One region of the Clostridium sp. JNZ X4-2 genome, then DNA from elsewhere that is predicted to be linked to it. Evidence: riboswitches for the same ligand, from Rfam matches in the RefSeq annotation. Region 1 holds a riboswitch; each other region holds the start of a gene.

Region 1 (4,543 bases):
ATCTACAAGTCCTGCTACAACTTCGATTCCTCCATAGGCAAATATGGCAAACACAATAAAAGATAAAATCGAAAGCCCATTGTTGTACTTTGGATTTGGAGATACTGTAAAACTAAGAGGCTGCGCAAGATGACCATGATTTGCTGCAAGTACAATCAAAGCTCCTACAATTAAAAGAACATTCAGAAGCATAACTGCAGTGCCTCCGGCTGAAGTAACCTTTGAAATATCCTTCAGGCCCTTGGTAGCCACAAATGTTATGGCTATTATAAAAACAATACTGAGGATTCCTATAACCTGTGTGGATTTAAGTCCCCAAAACCCCCAAGTGGCTGTTACATCTTTCCCAAATATTAGATTTGAAAGGGGAATCCATATAAGAGAACACATATCAACTATCAAAACAACATATGATGCATACCACATAAATGTAGCTTCAAAAGCATATTTAGGGCCTACTGATCTATTCATCCAAGAATAAATTCCCCCCCTTTCATTTTTAAAGGCAGATCCGAATTCTGCCATCATAAATGAATATGGAATAAAGAAGGCTATCCCTGATATTACATACCAGGGAATAGAAGAATATCCCATAAGCAGAAATGCTCTTGGCATATTAGCAAACCCAAATACCTCGGTGAATATCATTAGAATCAGTGCTGTAAGCGACAATTTTTTTAAATTATTCGTACCCATTTTTTCCCTCCTAGGTTTATTAAGTAAACATATAATATTCCTACAGAATCTCCTAAGAATTTAACTTAAGAAATTCGTGTTAGCCTATAAATAATTTATGGATTCTATACCAAGTCCAGGTTTATTTGTAAGTATTATTTTGCTTTCATTAAACACTGCTCCCCCATTTATGGGATCTTCTCTGCATAGAACAGGACCGTCCAGATCTATTTTAGTTATTATACTTTTTGCACAGGCCAGATGTACTGCGGCAGTAACGCTTACTTTTGCTTCCAGCATGCATCCTATCATGCATTCAACTCCATATATTTCTGCCAGAGCACATATCTTTAATGCATTGTATAATCCACCTGTTTTCATGAGCTTAATATTTATTAGATCCGCTGCTCTCTTCTGTAGAATATTTAGAGCATCCACAGGAGAAAATATACTTTCATCTGCTAAAACCGGTATGGATATGTTGTCTGTAACAAACTTCAATCCATCTACATCATGTGCTGTAACAGGTTGTTCTACAAGTTCAATTTTAAGATCTGCATCTTCCATCTCTCTTAACACCTTTACTGCTTCTTTAGGTTTCCATCCTTGATTGGCGTCTATTCTAAGGCCGGCTTCATATCCTACAGCTTGTCTTATAGCTTTCATTCTTTCCAGATCTTTTTTAGAATCTTTACCTACCTTTATCTTTAAGGTTTTATATCCTCTTTTTATGGCATTTATGCTGTCCTTTACCATCTCATCAGGGTTATTTACACTTATAGTTATATCCGTTGTTATTTCTTTTCTAAATCCACCAAGCAGCTTATATAAGGGAGCTTTATACAATTGACCGTATAAATCGTAGAGGGCTATGTCCACCGCAGCTTTTGCGCTGGTATTTTTTACAATACAGCTGTTTAATTTCTGCATTAAGGCTTCAAAGTTTTCTATATCCATACCTATGATGGATTTCTTTATGTGATCTTCTATAGCCCCTTTTATTGCTCCAGTTGTGTCTCCTGTTATGGCCCCGGTAGGCGGGGCTTCTCCAAAACCGATATTGCCTGTGTCCGTGTATATTTCCACTATAATATCTTCTACACTTTCCACAGTACGCAGTGCAGTTTTAAACGGGGTGTTCAGTGGAACGGATATTTTTCTTATTTTTATATCCTTTATCTTCATTAAGATTACCTCCTTGAAATTAATATAAAAAAGCCAGTAAAAGCACTATTAGTATTGTGCTTTTACTGGCTTTCATTTACTTTAAAATAAGGATAGCTTATTTATCATAAATAAAACAGTAAAATTAAAAATATTTCTTTTTGATTTCATTATATTTTTTAATTCCATCCTTATAAGCTACAATGATGGCCCTCTGAGAGGAACCATGATATCTTTTTATTATCTGCTTTTCTAATTCATTATCAAAGGCTTTAAGACTTCTGCCCATTAAAAGGGATCTTATAAATTCATCAGTGGTCTTCAATGTGGAAGATGAATTCAAATCAAGTATCTTACCTGTATTTAAATCCACCACAAAACCTATATAGAACGAATTGAATCTAATGGTAATGGCGTTATCAACATTAGTTTTTGCATTACCCACTATATATACTGTATTTTCTGTATACATCAAATCACCTTGCTTTATATAAGAAGTAAATTTAGATGCAGTTGCTGATTAATAAATATATAATATACTAAATATTCAAAGAAGTCAATTTGTTTTTATTATGTATCAATATTTATTGAAATATTGATATTAATATGGTAATATTACATAAATAAAGCTTAACATATAAATTTTATTATTAAATACATATATTTTCTTAGTAATAATTAATTACATTAATAAAATACATAATATGGAAACGATGAAGAATTCTCTTAATGTGGGTACCTTGGGAATTTGAAGTTAATGGTACAACCGTCCAATAATTAGCTTAACAACTGATTATTGTTTTTTTATTTATGCTGTTGAATACCCTGTGAAAAGGTCAAAGTATATGGTGAAGATCCTTGTACAGTTGCCAATAATGAGAATATTGTGTTATGGGTAGTAGATGTATTTAAGGAGGTAATGCTGATTAATTATAAAATCATTGAAAAAGAGAACATTGATAATGAAAAGCAATAAATAGGAGTATAATTAGGGGGGAGTATTATGTTTAAAAATGCTAAATTGCAGATAAAACTGTTAATTGGATTTGGTATTATTTTAATAATTATGTTGGTTACTACTGTTTGTGCTTATTATAACTTTAGCTATATGGAGACTATTAATGATAAATTAATAAGTAATGTCATTCCAATGGATAGATTAATTAAAGACATTAATAGTGAATTGATTGATGAGGAATCAGGGGTCAGAGGATATATTGCAAGTAATGGGGATAAAAAATATTTAGAATCATATAGTACCAGCCGTAAAAGTATAGATGAGAATATAAGAGAAATTAAAAATTACTATACTAAATATCAAGATATGGCAAGTATTATAACTGATGAAGAAATTCCTAATATTGAAGTGATAAATAAATATTTTGATTCTCAAGTTGAACTTGTAAAGACAGGTAAAATTGAAGTGGCATTAAACAGACTGGGGGATGGAAAAAAATACATGGATGTGTGCAAGCATGTTCATGATAAATTAAATAATGAAATAAATAAATTGAATAACGATGCACTTAACAGTATTAGAGCGGAGAATGTTAAGGCAAAACTTGTTATGGGTGTCATTTTTGCAATTGGTTTTATAATTGCTGTAGTTATAGCCTTGTTTTTTTCACATATGATGGTAATCCAGATAAATGACAGTATAATATCTTTAAAAGAAATTGCTAAGGGTAACTTGAAAATTCCTCCATTGAAAGTAAATGCAGAAGATGAATTTGGACAGTTGAGCAATGCAATTAATTCAATGCAAGATTCTGTAAAAGGTATTATTATGGCTATAACTGATGAAAGTAAAAATATAAATAAGGCATTAGCAATTTCAAATGATGATATTGTTGATCTTGCAGAGAAGCTTGAAGGCATATCTGCAGCAGTGCAGCAAGTATCTGCTGGAATAGAACAAACTTCATCTTCAACAGAGGAAATAAACTCCTCTTCTTCTGAGTTTAAGAATGCAGTAAAATCCATGGCAGATAAATCCCAGAAAGGGGCTGAATCCGCAGATGAGATTAGTAAGAAGGCCGTTGCTTTAAAGGAAAATTCTGTGGCACTTCAAGCAGATGCCAATGAAACAGGTGCAAGCATTAAAAAGATTATGGATGAAGCTTTGGAAAAAGTAAAAAAAGTTGAAAAAATTAGAATATTATTGGAGTCAATTTCACAGATATCTTCACAAACTAACCTTCTGGCTTTAAATGCTGCAATTGAATCCGCTAGAGCTGGTGAAGCAGGAAAGGGCTTTTCAGTAGTTGCTGAGGAAATCGGGAAACTGGCTGAAAACTCTAAGGAAACTGTCAAGGAAATACAGAGTACTATTAATACCGTATTTGAAGCTGTAGACAGCCTGTCAAATGCTTCAGAACGGACATTAGATTATATTGAAGCAAAAGTAGTTAAAAGTTATGAAGAATCAGTTTTGGTAGGAGAAAATTATGATAAAGATGCATTGTATATCAATAATTTAGTAAGAAATTTAAGTTCAACTTCAGAGGAACTTTTTGCATCAATAAAGGTTATGTCGGAGGGAATTGATGAGATATCAAGAGCAAGCAGTGATGGTGCCAAGGGTACAAATGATATTGCTGATAAAGTATTAAAAATAAAAGATAGGGCAAATCAGATAAAAATTGAGATGGATCATGTTAATCAGAGTTCGAAATATCTGAAAGAACTTGTTTTAAAATTTAAC
Region 2 (4,543 bases), 1.3 Mb from region 1:
GAAGTTTTTCACGAAGAATTCCCTTTACAATAGCCTCTAAGTTTTTAGCTCCGCTGCCTTCTCTAATCAAAATGTAAAACCCAGCTCTCATTTTCTCCACTACCTCATTAAAGGCAACACATTCATGATCGTTGTCAATACCTGCCAGGCGATAGGATTGTACTTCTTTTCCTGTTATTCCCGGTGCGTGTCCATCTATAATCTTGTCTTCAAATAAAGCGATCTTATCCATTATTTCCTTTTTATTCTCTATTACATCATGAAAACACATAACTTCCCCCAGTCCAAGAACTCTTGGGTTATCTTTATACTTTTTCATATTTTCCGCAAGAAATTTGCCTGCTCCATTGGTATCAAATTTTGTAGCCGGTACAGATGAGGGTATCATTATATATATATTCAATGGTACATGCTCTGTTGCATCCATTAAAAAATCCAATGCCTTTTCACCTTTTACATTAACCAATTCATGAGGATCTGCAATCAATGTAGTAGTTCCCCATTTGAGGATCACCTTTGACAGCTCCTGAGGCATAACCATGGTGGATTCCATATGCATGTGAGCATCAATAAACCCTGGGACAATATATTTGCCTGTACAATCAATCTCTCTTTTTCCCTCATACTTTCCAATTCCCACAATGGTATCTTCTACAATAGCCACATCATTCTCTATTATCTCTTCGGTAAATACATTAACTATATTGCCTCCTTTTAATACAATATCTGCTTTTTCCTTTCCAATTGCAGCCCTTTGTTTTTTTCTCTTATCTTTCATTAATACTCTCCTTTACCATTTAGAAAAAGGTACAAAAAAGCCAGCTGCCGAAAAATAATTATATTATACCTATTTCTAAATATACTTATAATCAACTATTTACGGTAGCTGGTAGAAACGCTCAACCTCATTATGAGCTTATACAAGTGATCTATTAACTTTTATCTAATTATACTATGTTAAATTTTTTTGTCAATTTAGAATAGTCGGTTTATTTGGAATAACAGTCATATAAAATACCGTATTTTACTAAATCAAAATAAAACTATAAATTTTTACAGGTAAAGATTTAATATGGTTTCACCTAAAAATACGGTTATAATTGAAGCCAGTGAAATAAAAGGTCCAAAGGGTATGTAATCCTTCCTTGATTTTTTGCCTGACAGGATAAGAATTATTCCCACAGCTGCACCTAAAACAAAGGATAAAAACATCATCACCAAAGTCAGTTTAAACCCCAGGAACAATCCGCAAAAAACGCAGATTTCCATGTCTCCCCATCCCATTCCGCCTTTTGTTATAAGTATGATAATTGCAAAAAATATCCCGCTGAATACTCCTCCAAATATGAAGCTTCTTATTTCAAAACCCATATTCCAATACACTGCCATAAATATAAGGGCAGCAGCAAAACCAGCTGCTGTTGTCTTAAAATAAACATCTGTAGTATCAAAATCTATCATTCCCACAACAATTAAAATGCTCATAAACATGGCATATTTTATAAAATCAATACCTATTCCAATTTTAATATAAAGCATTAAATATAAAAGAGCTGTTGCAAATTCTATAAGAGGATATCTTATAGATATTTTTTCACCACAATATCTGCATTTTCCCTTTAAAACAAAATAGCTTATTATAGGTATCAGATCATGCCACTTTATTTTCTTCCCACAGTTTGTACAGTGGGAAGAAGGATATGCGGTGGACTCTCCCCTGGGTATCCTGTATATGCACACATTCAGGAAACTCCCTATAACAGCTCCAAAAACAAAGATAATAACAGCATAATAAATATCCATATACACTCTCCATTTTTAGGTAAAACAAAACCCTACACTTATGAATATAAGCATAGAGCCGGTTGCATCACTAACTCTATACACACCTGATGCCCAAATAAAATGTGCATTTCATTGTTTTCCCTATAGTAATATCAGATTATTTTAATAATAACATAATTTTTACTAATATGTAAGTACTTGTTTTAAGATTTGCAATCATTTTTTAAAATTAAATATTTCTCCGATATAAGTGCAAATTTCTTGTGCAAATAACAGCCTGACATTATTGTAATGCTTATTAAATATATGGGTTAATTCTTCTGAAAAACTTGTATAATTTTCGTCGAATTTTACCCTTCTTTCTAATTTTAATTTAGATTATAATTATATATGTTATCCACAATAATATCATGATTTTATATTATTATAATGCATTAAAGTTTTGCAATAAAAAAAGGCATCCTGTTAGAATGACTAATTTTATTAACACCTGCTTATATTCTGCCAGAACTATTTGTATTCCAAAAACATTTTAATATATTCAGGAGAAAATGGCAGTAAATTATCAAGTATACTATTCACTATTTCATCAACATTTTCATCTGTAATTTTTATTCCTTTCATATCATCTTCATCATTTACAATCATATTTTCCTCTTTAAACCTTTGTTTGTCTTCCTCATTGTCCATGCTTTCCAGTTGTTTTATAAATTTATTATATTGAGTTTCATAAATAGCCCTATAGCTTTCATGTTCCAATGCCTCTGAATTGCTTATACATCTGTCCGACAAATAAACATTGTCCTCGGTAAACATAAGATTTCCATATACATAGGCTCTCATACAAGGTTTTCCTTCAGCTGTGGGCAAATTCAGCTTCTTGTTTTCTTTCTGATGTATATTGAATTTATAATCAGATTGTTTTCTCTGCAGATAACATTTAGAATCCAGCTTTGATAATTTCTTAGTTACATAATCAGATATTTCTGGCTTAAATTTCTTTATGGTATTTTTAACTGTGATACCCATATCATCTCTCCTCGTTTATATATATTTTAATATTAAATTGCAAACAATCATCCATTTGCTAATTTAATTCACTTACTATTATATCACTATAATACTATAAATATAATCCAGGGCAATATCTTTAAGAACCTCTCCCCCTCATCAACTTCTTTTATTCCTATTCATTTCTGTTTCATATGGATTTCCCATAATTGAATTATCTACTTATATTTGATATTATCATCTTATATGCTGCAGCTGTCTCCATGTCAACAGAAGGGGGATTATATTGAAATAAATTCAATGGGCAGCCCAGGTAATATATTCATCATTAGGCATCAGGTGCAATTTTAGGGAGGTTTCAATATGAATGCTAAACTTAATATTATCATATCCATGCTCATATTTGGAAGTATTGGTGTATTTGTAAAAAATATAAATTTACCATCTGCTGAACTGGCTTTTTTCAGAGCTTCTATTGGAAGTTTATTTTTAATTTGTGTCTTCTTTATTAAAAGTGAAAAAATATCTTTTAGGTCAATAAAAGCAAATCTTCTATTGCTTATAATGTCTGGTATGGCCTTGGGATTGAACTGGATTTTCTTATTTCAGGCATATAAATACACTACTATACCCAATGCAACACTCAGTTATTATTTTGCTCCCATATTTGTAATACTATTATCACCCATATTTCTTAAAGAAAAGCTTACAGCAACCAAAATCAGCTGTGTTATTATAGCAATGGCAGGATTATTCTTAATACTGAATACAGGCTCCAATACCGCAGGATCATATAATCATCTAAAAGGAATAATATATGGGCTTCTGGGAGCAGTATTATATGCCAGCGTAATTTTAATGAATAAGTTCATTAAAAATTTATCCGGTTTTGAAACTACATTAATTCAGCTTATAATGGCAGCTATGGTACTTTTATTAAGCACAATTTATAAAAATAATCTCAATACAGCTGCCATAAGTCACAAGGCTTGGCTTTTTATACTTATAGTAGGCATTGTACATACAGGTATTGCCTATTTACTGTATTTTTCTTCAGTGAAAGAACTAAGTGGACAATCCATAGCAATTTTAAGCTATATCGATCCTGTTTCAGCCCTATTTATTTCCTCAATATTCCTGGGAGAAACCATGATACCAATTCAAATAATTGGAGGTATTCTTATTTTGGGATCAACATTTTTAAGTGAAAAAATAGGAGAATAAATGGGATTATTTCATGGAAGAAGTGTTATATGGGGATATGAATTTCCACTTTCCCATTTTGATACGGCTGCAGTTGAAATATCAATGGATTCATAGTTAACTACTGCAAGTTAAATTTAATAGTATTAAATCCCCGGGTGAAATCGGTTATTGCATTTAAAATTCTCTTTTTTCAAAAACTCTCTTTCCTATAAAATAGCCTGCTGCTAAATAAATAATTGATGTAGCATTTGACCTGAGCAAAGAGCTTAAACATATATTATCAGCTCTCACCTTTTCCATAAGTCCCAGCACTCCTATAGGAGAAAAACTACTTGTAACTGTCAATCTGTCGGAAACAGTTAAAAATATTGCAGCCGCAATACCTATGGTAATACTGATATTTTTATTTTTTATAAACATGGATAATATTCCTATTATAAGTCCGAAAGACGTCACAGGAATAACAGCACTTAAGTAAATCAGAAGTATTCTGCAAATGCCCTGAAAGCTTATCTTAAATATAATAGAACTTATTATGAAT
Region 3 (4,543 bases), 1.2 Mb from region 1:
AAACAAAACCTGGCAAAAGAAAATATTGATCTGCAGATTGTAAGCTTTGCAGATTATGTACGTCCTAATCTGGCACTTTCCGATGGAGAAATTGATTTGAATTCATTTCAGCATTATGCTTATCTGAATAAATTCAAAACAGAACACAAACTGAAGATCAGTGCTATAGGTGAAACTGTACTTGCACCCCTTGGAGTGTATTCAAATAAAATAAAATCCATTAAGGATGTTGCAGAAGGTGCAAAAATAGCTATTCCAAATGATCCAACAAATGAGGGCAGAGGATTGAACCTGCTTCAAAGTGCTGGCCTAATAAAATTAAAAGAAGGAATTGGCCTTTTGCCAAAACTTCAGGATGTAACTGAAAATCCAAAGAATATTCAATTTGTAGAACTTGTTGCTACCCAGATTCCAAGATCACTTCCAGATGTGGATGCAGCAATAATAAATAGTGGAGTAGCTATAGATGCCAAACTCAACCCGGTTAAGGATTCAATTTATCTGGAAGATGTATCTAATAAAAATGCAAAACCATATATAAATGTAATTGTGGCCAGAGACAAGGACAAAAACAATGCTGTTTACAAAAAAGTAGTTAAGGCTTATCAAACTGATGAAATAAAGAAACTTATAAAAGAAACTTATAAAGGATCAGAAATTCCTGTTTTTTAAGCTTGGTTAAAAATTGGAGATTTAAGATATGTTTGAAATTTAAAAATATTATTTTATGGAGAAATATTGTTTCATTAAGGCATTTACTTGTGAAGAGGATTTAGATAAAATAGATGTTATATAAATTACAATAGGTAAAAATAATATTAGCAGTATTTGGAGGAGTTTATTATGAATAAAAGTTTTGCTACAAAGCTAATTCACCTTGGAGAACAAAATCCGGAATCCATTTCTAAATCTAAGACTTTACCTATCTCTATGACTTCCGTATTTGCTTTTGATGATGTAGAAACATTGGATGAAGTTTATGAGGGAAAAGCCAAGGGATATGTGTATTCTAGAAACGGGAACCCGGTTCATGATGCATTAAAGGAAATAATGTGCAGTGTTGACGAGGGAGAAGATGCCCAGGTCTTTTCATCTGGAATGGCAGCTGTTTCCATGTCAATTTTATCTCTGGTAAAGTCAGGAGATCATATAATAGCAGACAATGTATTATACGGTGGAACTTATCAATTCCTTAAGAATGAATTGAGTAAATTCAATATAGACGTTACTTTTGTAGATACCATAAATGAGCCCATGGAAAAATATTTTAGGCCCAATACAAAATTGGTGTATGTGGAAACTATATCAAATCCACTGATGAAGGTAGCTGATTTAAGGGCAATATCTAATATGACTCACTCTCACAATGCAAAATTAATTGTGGACAATACTTTTGCCACTCCTATAGTATGCCAGCCTATAAAGTTGGGCGCTGATATAGTGGTATACAGTGCAACAAAGTATTTGTGCGGTCACAGTGATGTAACTGGCGGAATTGCAGTTTCAAATAAAGAACTTACCCAGAACATAAGAAATATAGGGGCGCTTTATGGTCCCATGATGAGTCCTTTTGATGCATGGCTTGTTATAAGAAGCCTTAGAACTTTGGAGATTAGAATGATACAGCACTCTCAAAATGCTATAAAATTGGCAGATTTTTTGGAGAGACATGGTAAAGTGAAAAAAGTTTATTATCCTGGACTAAAATCTTCACCTTCAAGGGAGATAGCCAGCAAAAATTTTATCAATGGCTTGTATGGAGGAATGCTCAGCATAGATGTAGTTAATGGAGAAAAGGGAGCTTATGAACTCATAAGGGCACTTGACACTATAAAATTTGTACCTAGTCTGGCAGGAGTTGCCACATCTGTTTCATATCCTGTAAAGACTTCTCATAGGGCGCTAAGTGATGAAGAACTGCACAAAGCGAATATATCTAAAAGCCTTGTGCGTATTTCTACAGGGCTGGAAAATGTAGATGATTTAATCTCTGAATTTGATAAGGCACTGAGTAAAATATAGATACTTGAAGTAATTTAATAGAATAATTTTTAACCGTCAGTATGAAATATGCTGACGGTTATTAAAATTATCAAGTTATTTTTAATAAAATCAATGCATTTGGTATTTTTTTACTTGTTCTTTAAAAAACATTATTATATAATAATTACATATTATAATAATATAAATTATATTAAAAATTTCATTATAAATAGCAAACTCTATGAAAGTAGAGGACGCAAAGCTGCGGATCTAAAGCTGTTTTAGCCATGATAGCCGGGTTGCTGATGTTTATGATTTTATAACTTATTATTTGAGCTATAGCACTGAAACATTGGTGTTATAGCTCTTTTTAATTTATATAATATTATTTTTTATAATGCAAAATACAGAAATTAATGTCAAAAACTAAAAATAATGAAGATATCTTAAATATGATACAAATGATGTTGGGAGGAATATATATGAAGATTTCAAAAAGTATACCCCTTATTGCTGCAGCAATCATGCTCATATTGTCAATGCCAATTATAAAAGCCAGTGCATCTGAGGTAACTCCTGAGGTAACTCGTTTAAGTGGACAAGACAGATATGAGACCTCTGCAAATATTTCAAAGAATAATTGGAAGGCTTCTGAAAATGTAGTTCTTTCCAGTGGTCAGGGAGATGATAAGTTTGCAGATGCATTAGCTGGAACAGCACTTGCCTATGAAATAAATTCTCCCATGCTTTTGACAAATACAGATTATATACCTGAAGTGATATCAAATGAAATAAAAAGACTTAATGCGAAAAATATTTATTTGCTTGGTGGAACTGGTGTAATAGACAGTAGCGTTGAAAGTGATTTAAAAAATCAAGGGTATAATGTTATTAGATTAAGTGGACAAAGCCGATATGAAACGGCAGCTAAAATTGGTGAGGAAGCTGGAAAATATAAATCAATTACAGGGGCATTTTTAACTACCGGATATAAGTTCCAGTATGCTATGGCTGCCTCTCCTTATGTAGGAAAAGAAAATGCTATCATATTATTTACGGATGGAAATTCATTAAATCCCATTACCAAAGACATTATAAATAAGCTTAATATAAATAAGGTAACTATAATGGGAGGAGATGATGTGGTTTCACCCAGTATAGACAACCAACTCAAAAATATGGGTGTTATTGTTGAAAGAATAGGCGGAAACATGCCGGAAGATTTTGCTGCTAATGTGCTGAGTTCCCTTGGCAAAGATATAACTGGACTGGCAGTGGCAAATGACAGGACTTTTGCAGACAGCCTTTCGGGCTCTGTAGTAGCAGCTGAAAATAATCTTGGGATGGCTTTGATTGATAATGAGTTCAATTATAATATAAGTAAAGATAAAGTAACTAAAATTTTAATTTACGGCGGATATATATCTGTGTCACAACAAATGGAAAACTATTTAAAAAATATTATGGGTATGGAAAACAGCAGTAATTCAGTCACAAATCATGATGTCACTCCTAATTTGTCCGGAAAAGCAAATAAACCTATTTTAAGTGATGAAAAAGATTGGTATGAAGCTGTTAAAGCTTCAATTTCAAATTGTCAGGATCAACTCACCTATGATAATATTCATTCTTCCACCATGCCGGAGGATATTGTAAAGATTGTACTGGAGCAAAACCCGGATATGGACTACGTCGAAAGCTATAATATTTCAAATAATGGAAGTATCCGTTTTAACTATAGATTTTCAAAAGATGAATTGACAGGTATAAAAAACAAGACCAATGAAAAGGCAGAGGCGGTTCTTTCTAATATAATTAAGCCAGATATGACACAGACAGATAAAGCAAAAGCAATACATGATTATATTGCAGTTAATGCAAAATATGATTATGACGGCTATATAAAAAATACGGAACCAGTTGAGGATTATACGGCATATGGAATTCTGGTCAATGGCACAGGTGTATGCCAGGGATATGCGGCAGCATTTAATTTGATGGCAAGGATGTCAGGTATAAAGTCCATAGCTGTACAGGGAACTGCCAATGGAGGAACCCATGTATGGAATATGGTTATGCTTGATGGCAAAATTGGATATATAGATACTACCTGGGACGATCCGATTCCAGATAGGGAAGGTCAAATTATATATGATTATTTTGATATAAGTGAAGATAAAATGGAAAAAGATCATTTATGGGATGAAGAAAATTTTACTGAAAATTATCTGGATTATTAATAACATTTCATTTACCTGTTATAAACTTCAAATATCAAAAGATAGTTGAAAACAAGATCTGCTTATAAAGGGCAGATTTTGTTTTATATAAGAAAGCTGCTTGTATACAGCAATTTTATAAGAAACCCCTATTATCATATTTTAGTAAAAATATGATATAATTATTTATAATATTTTTAGATGTAGAAGTATATTCTTACCAATAACACACCTTAAACTATAGAAAAAGAGGTAAATATTATGGATTTAAATGGATTAAACCCGCAGGATGTAATATTTGCATTAGATATAGGTACAAGATCGGTAATAGGTACTGCAGG

The links. Region 1 has a riboswitch for cyclic di-GMP ahead of ACYUJ6_RS13585 (methyl-accepting chemotaxis protein). Riboswitches for the same ligand answer to the same signal wherever they lie in the genome.
Region 2: it holds a riboswitch for cyclic di-GMP, as region 1 does, so the genes downstream of both, ACYUJ6_RS07640 (prepilin peptidase) here and ACYUJ6_RS13585 (methyl-accepting chemotaxis protein) in region 1, are expected to answer to the same signal.
Region 3: it holds a riboswitch for cyclic di-GMP, as region 1 does, so the genes downstream of both, ACYUJ6_RS07845 (cell wall-binding repeat-containing protein) here and ACYUJ6_RS13585 (methyl-accepting chemotaxis protein) in region 1, are expected to answer to the same signal.

What each region holds. Positions count from the first base shown of each region.
Region 1 is NZ_CM142685.1:2,827,376-2,831,918, reverse strand. Features, by position in the region: gene yjeM (glutamate/gamma-aminobutyrate family transporter YjeM) at 1-696, opposite strand, end outside; gene ACYUJ6_RS13595 (dipeptide epimerase) at 781-1,860, opposite strand; gene ACYUJ6_RS13590 (DUF3870 domain-containing protein) at 1,985-2,311, opposite strand; cyclic di-GMP riboswitch class II at 2,538-2,620, shown strand; gene ACYUJ6_RS13585 (methyl-accepting chemotaxis protein) at 2,843-4,543, shown strand, end outside.
Region 2 is NZ_CM142685.1:1,574,079-1,578,621, reverse strand. Features, by position in the region: gene ade (adenine deaminase) at 1-778, opposite strand, end outside; purine riboswitch at 847-944, opposite strand; gene ACYUJ6_RS07640 (prepilin peptidase) at 1,054-1,803, opposite strand; cyclic di-GMP riboswitch class II at 1,851-1,935, opposite strand; gene ACYUJ6_RS07635 (hypothetical protein) at 2,296-2,814, opposite strand; gene ACYUJ6_RS07630 (DMT family transporter) at 3,160-4,020, shown strand; gene ACYUJ6_RS07625 (hypothetical protein) at 4,177-4,543, opposite strand, start outside.
Region 3 is NZ_CM142685.1:1,613,809-1,618,351, forward strand. Features, by position in the region: gene ACYUJ6_RS07835 (MetQ/NlpA family ABC transporter substrate-binding protein) at 1-672, shown strand, start outside; gene ACYUJ6_RS07840 (trans-sulfuration enzyme family protein) at 844-2,022, shown strand; cyclic di-GMP riboswitch class I at 2,205-2,290, shown strand; gene ACYUJ6_RS07845 (cell wall-binding repeat-containing protein) at 2,466-4,223, shown strand; gene ACYUJ6_RS07850 (cell division protein FtsA) at 4,464-4,543, shown strand, end outside.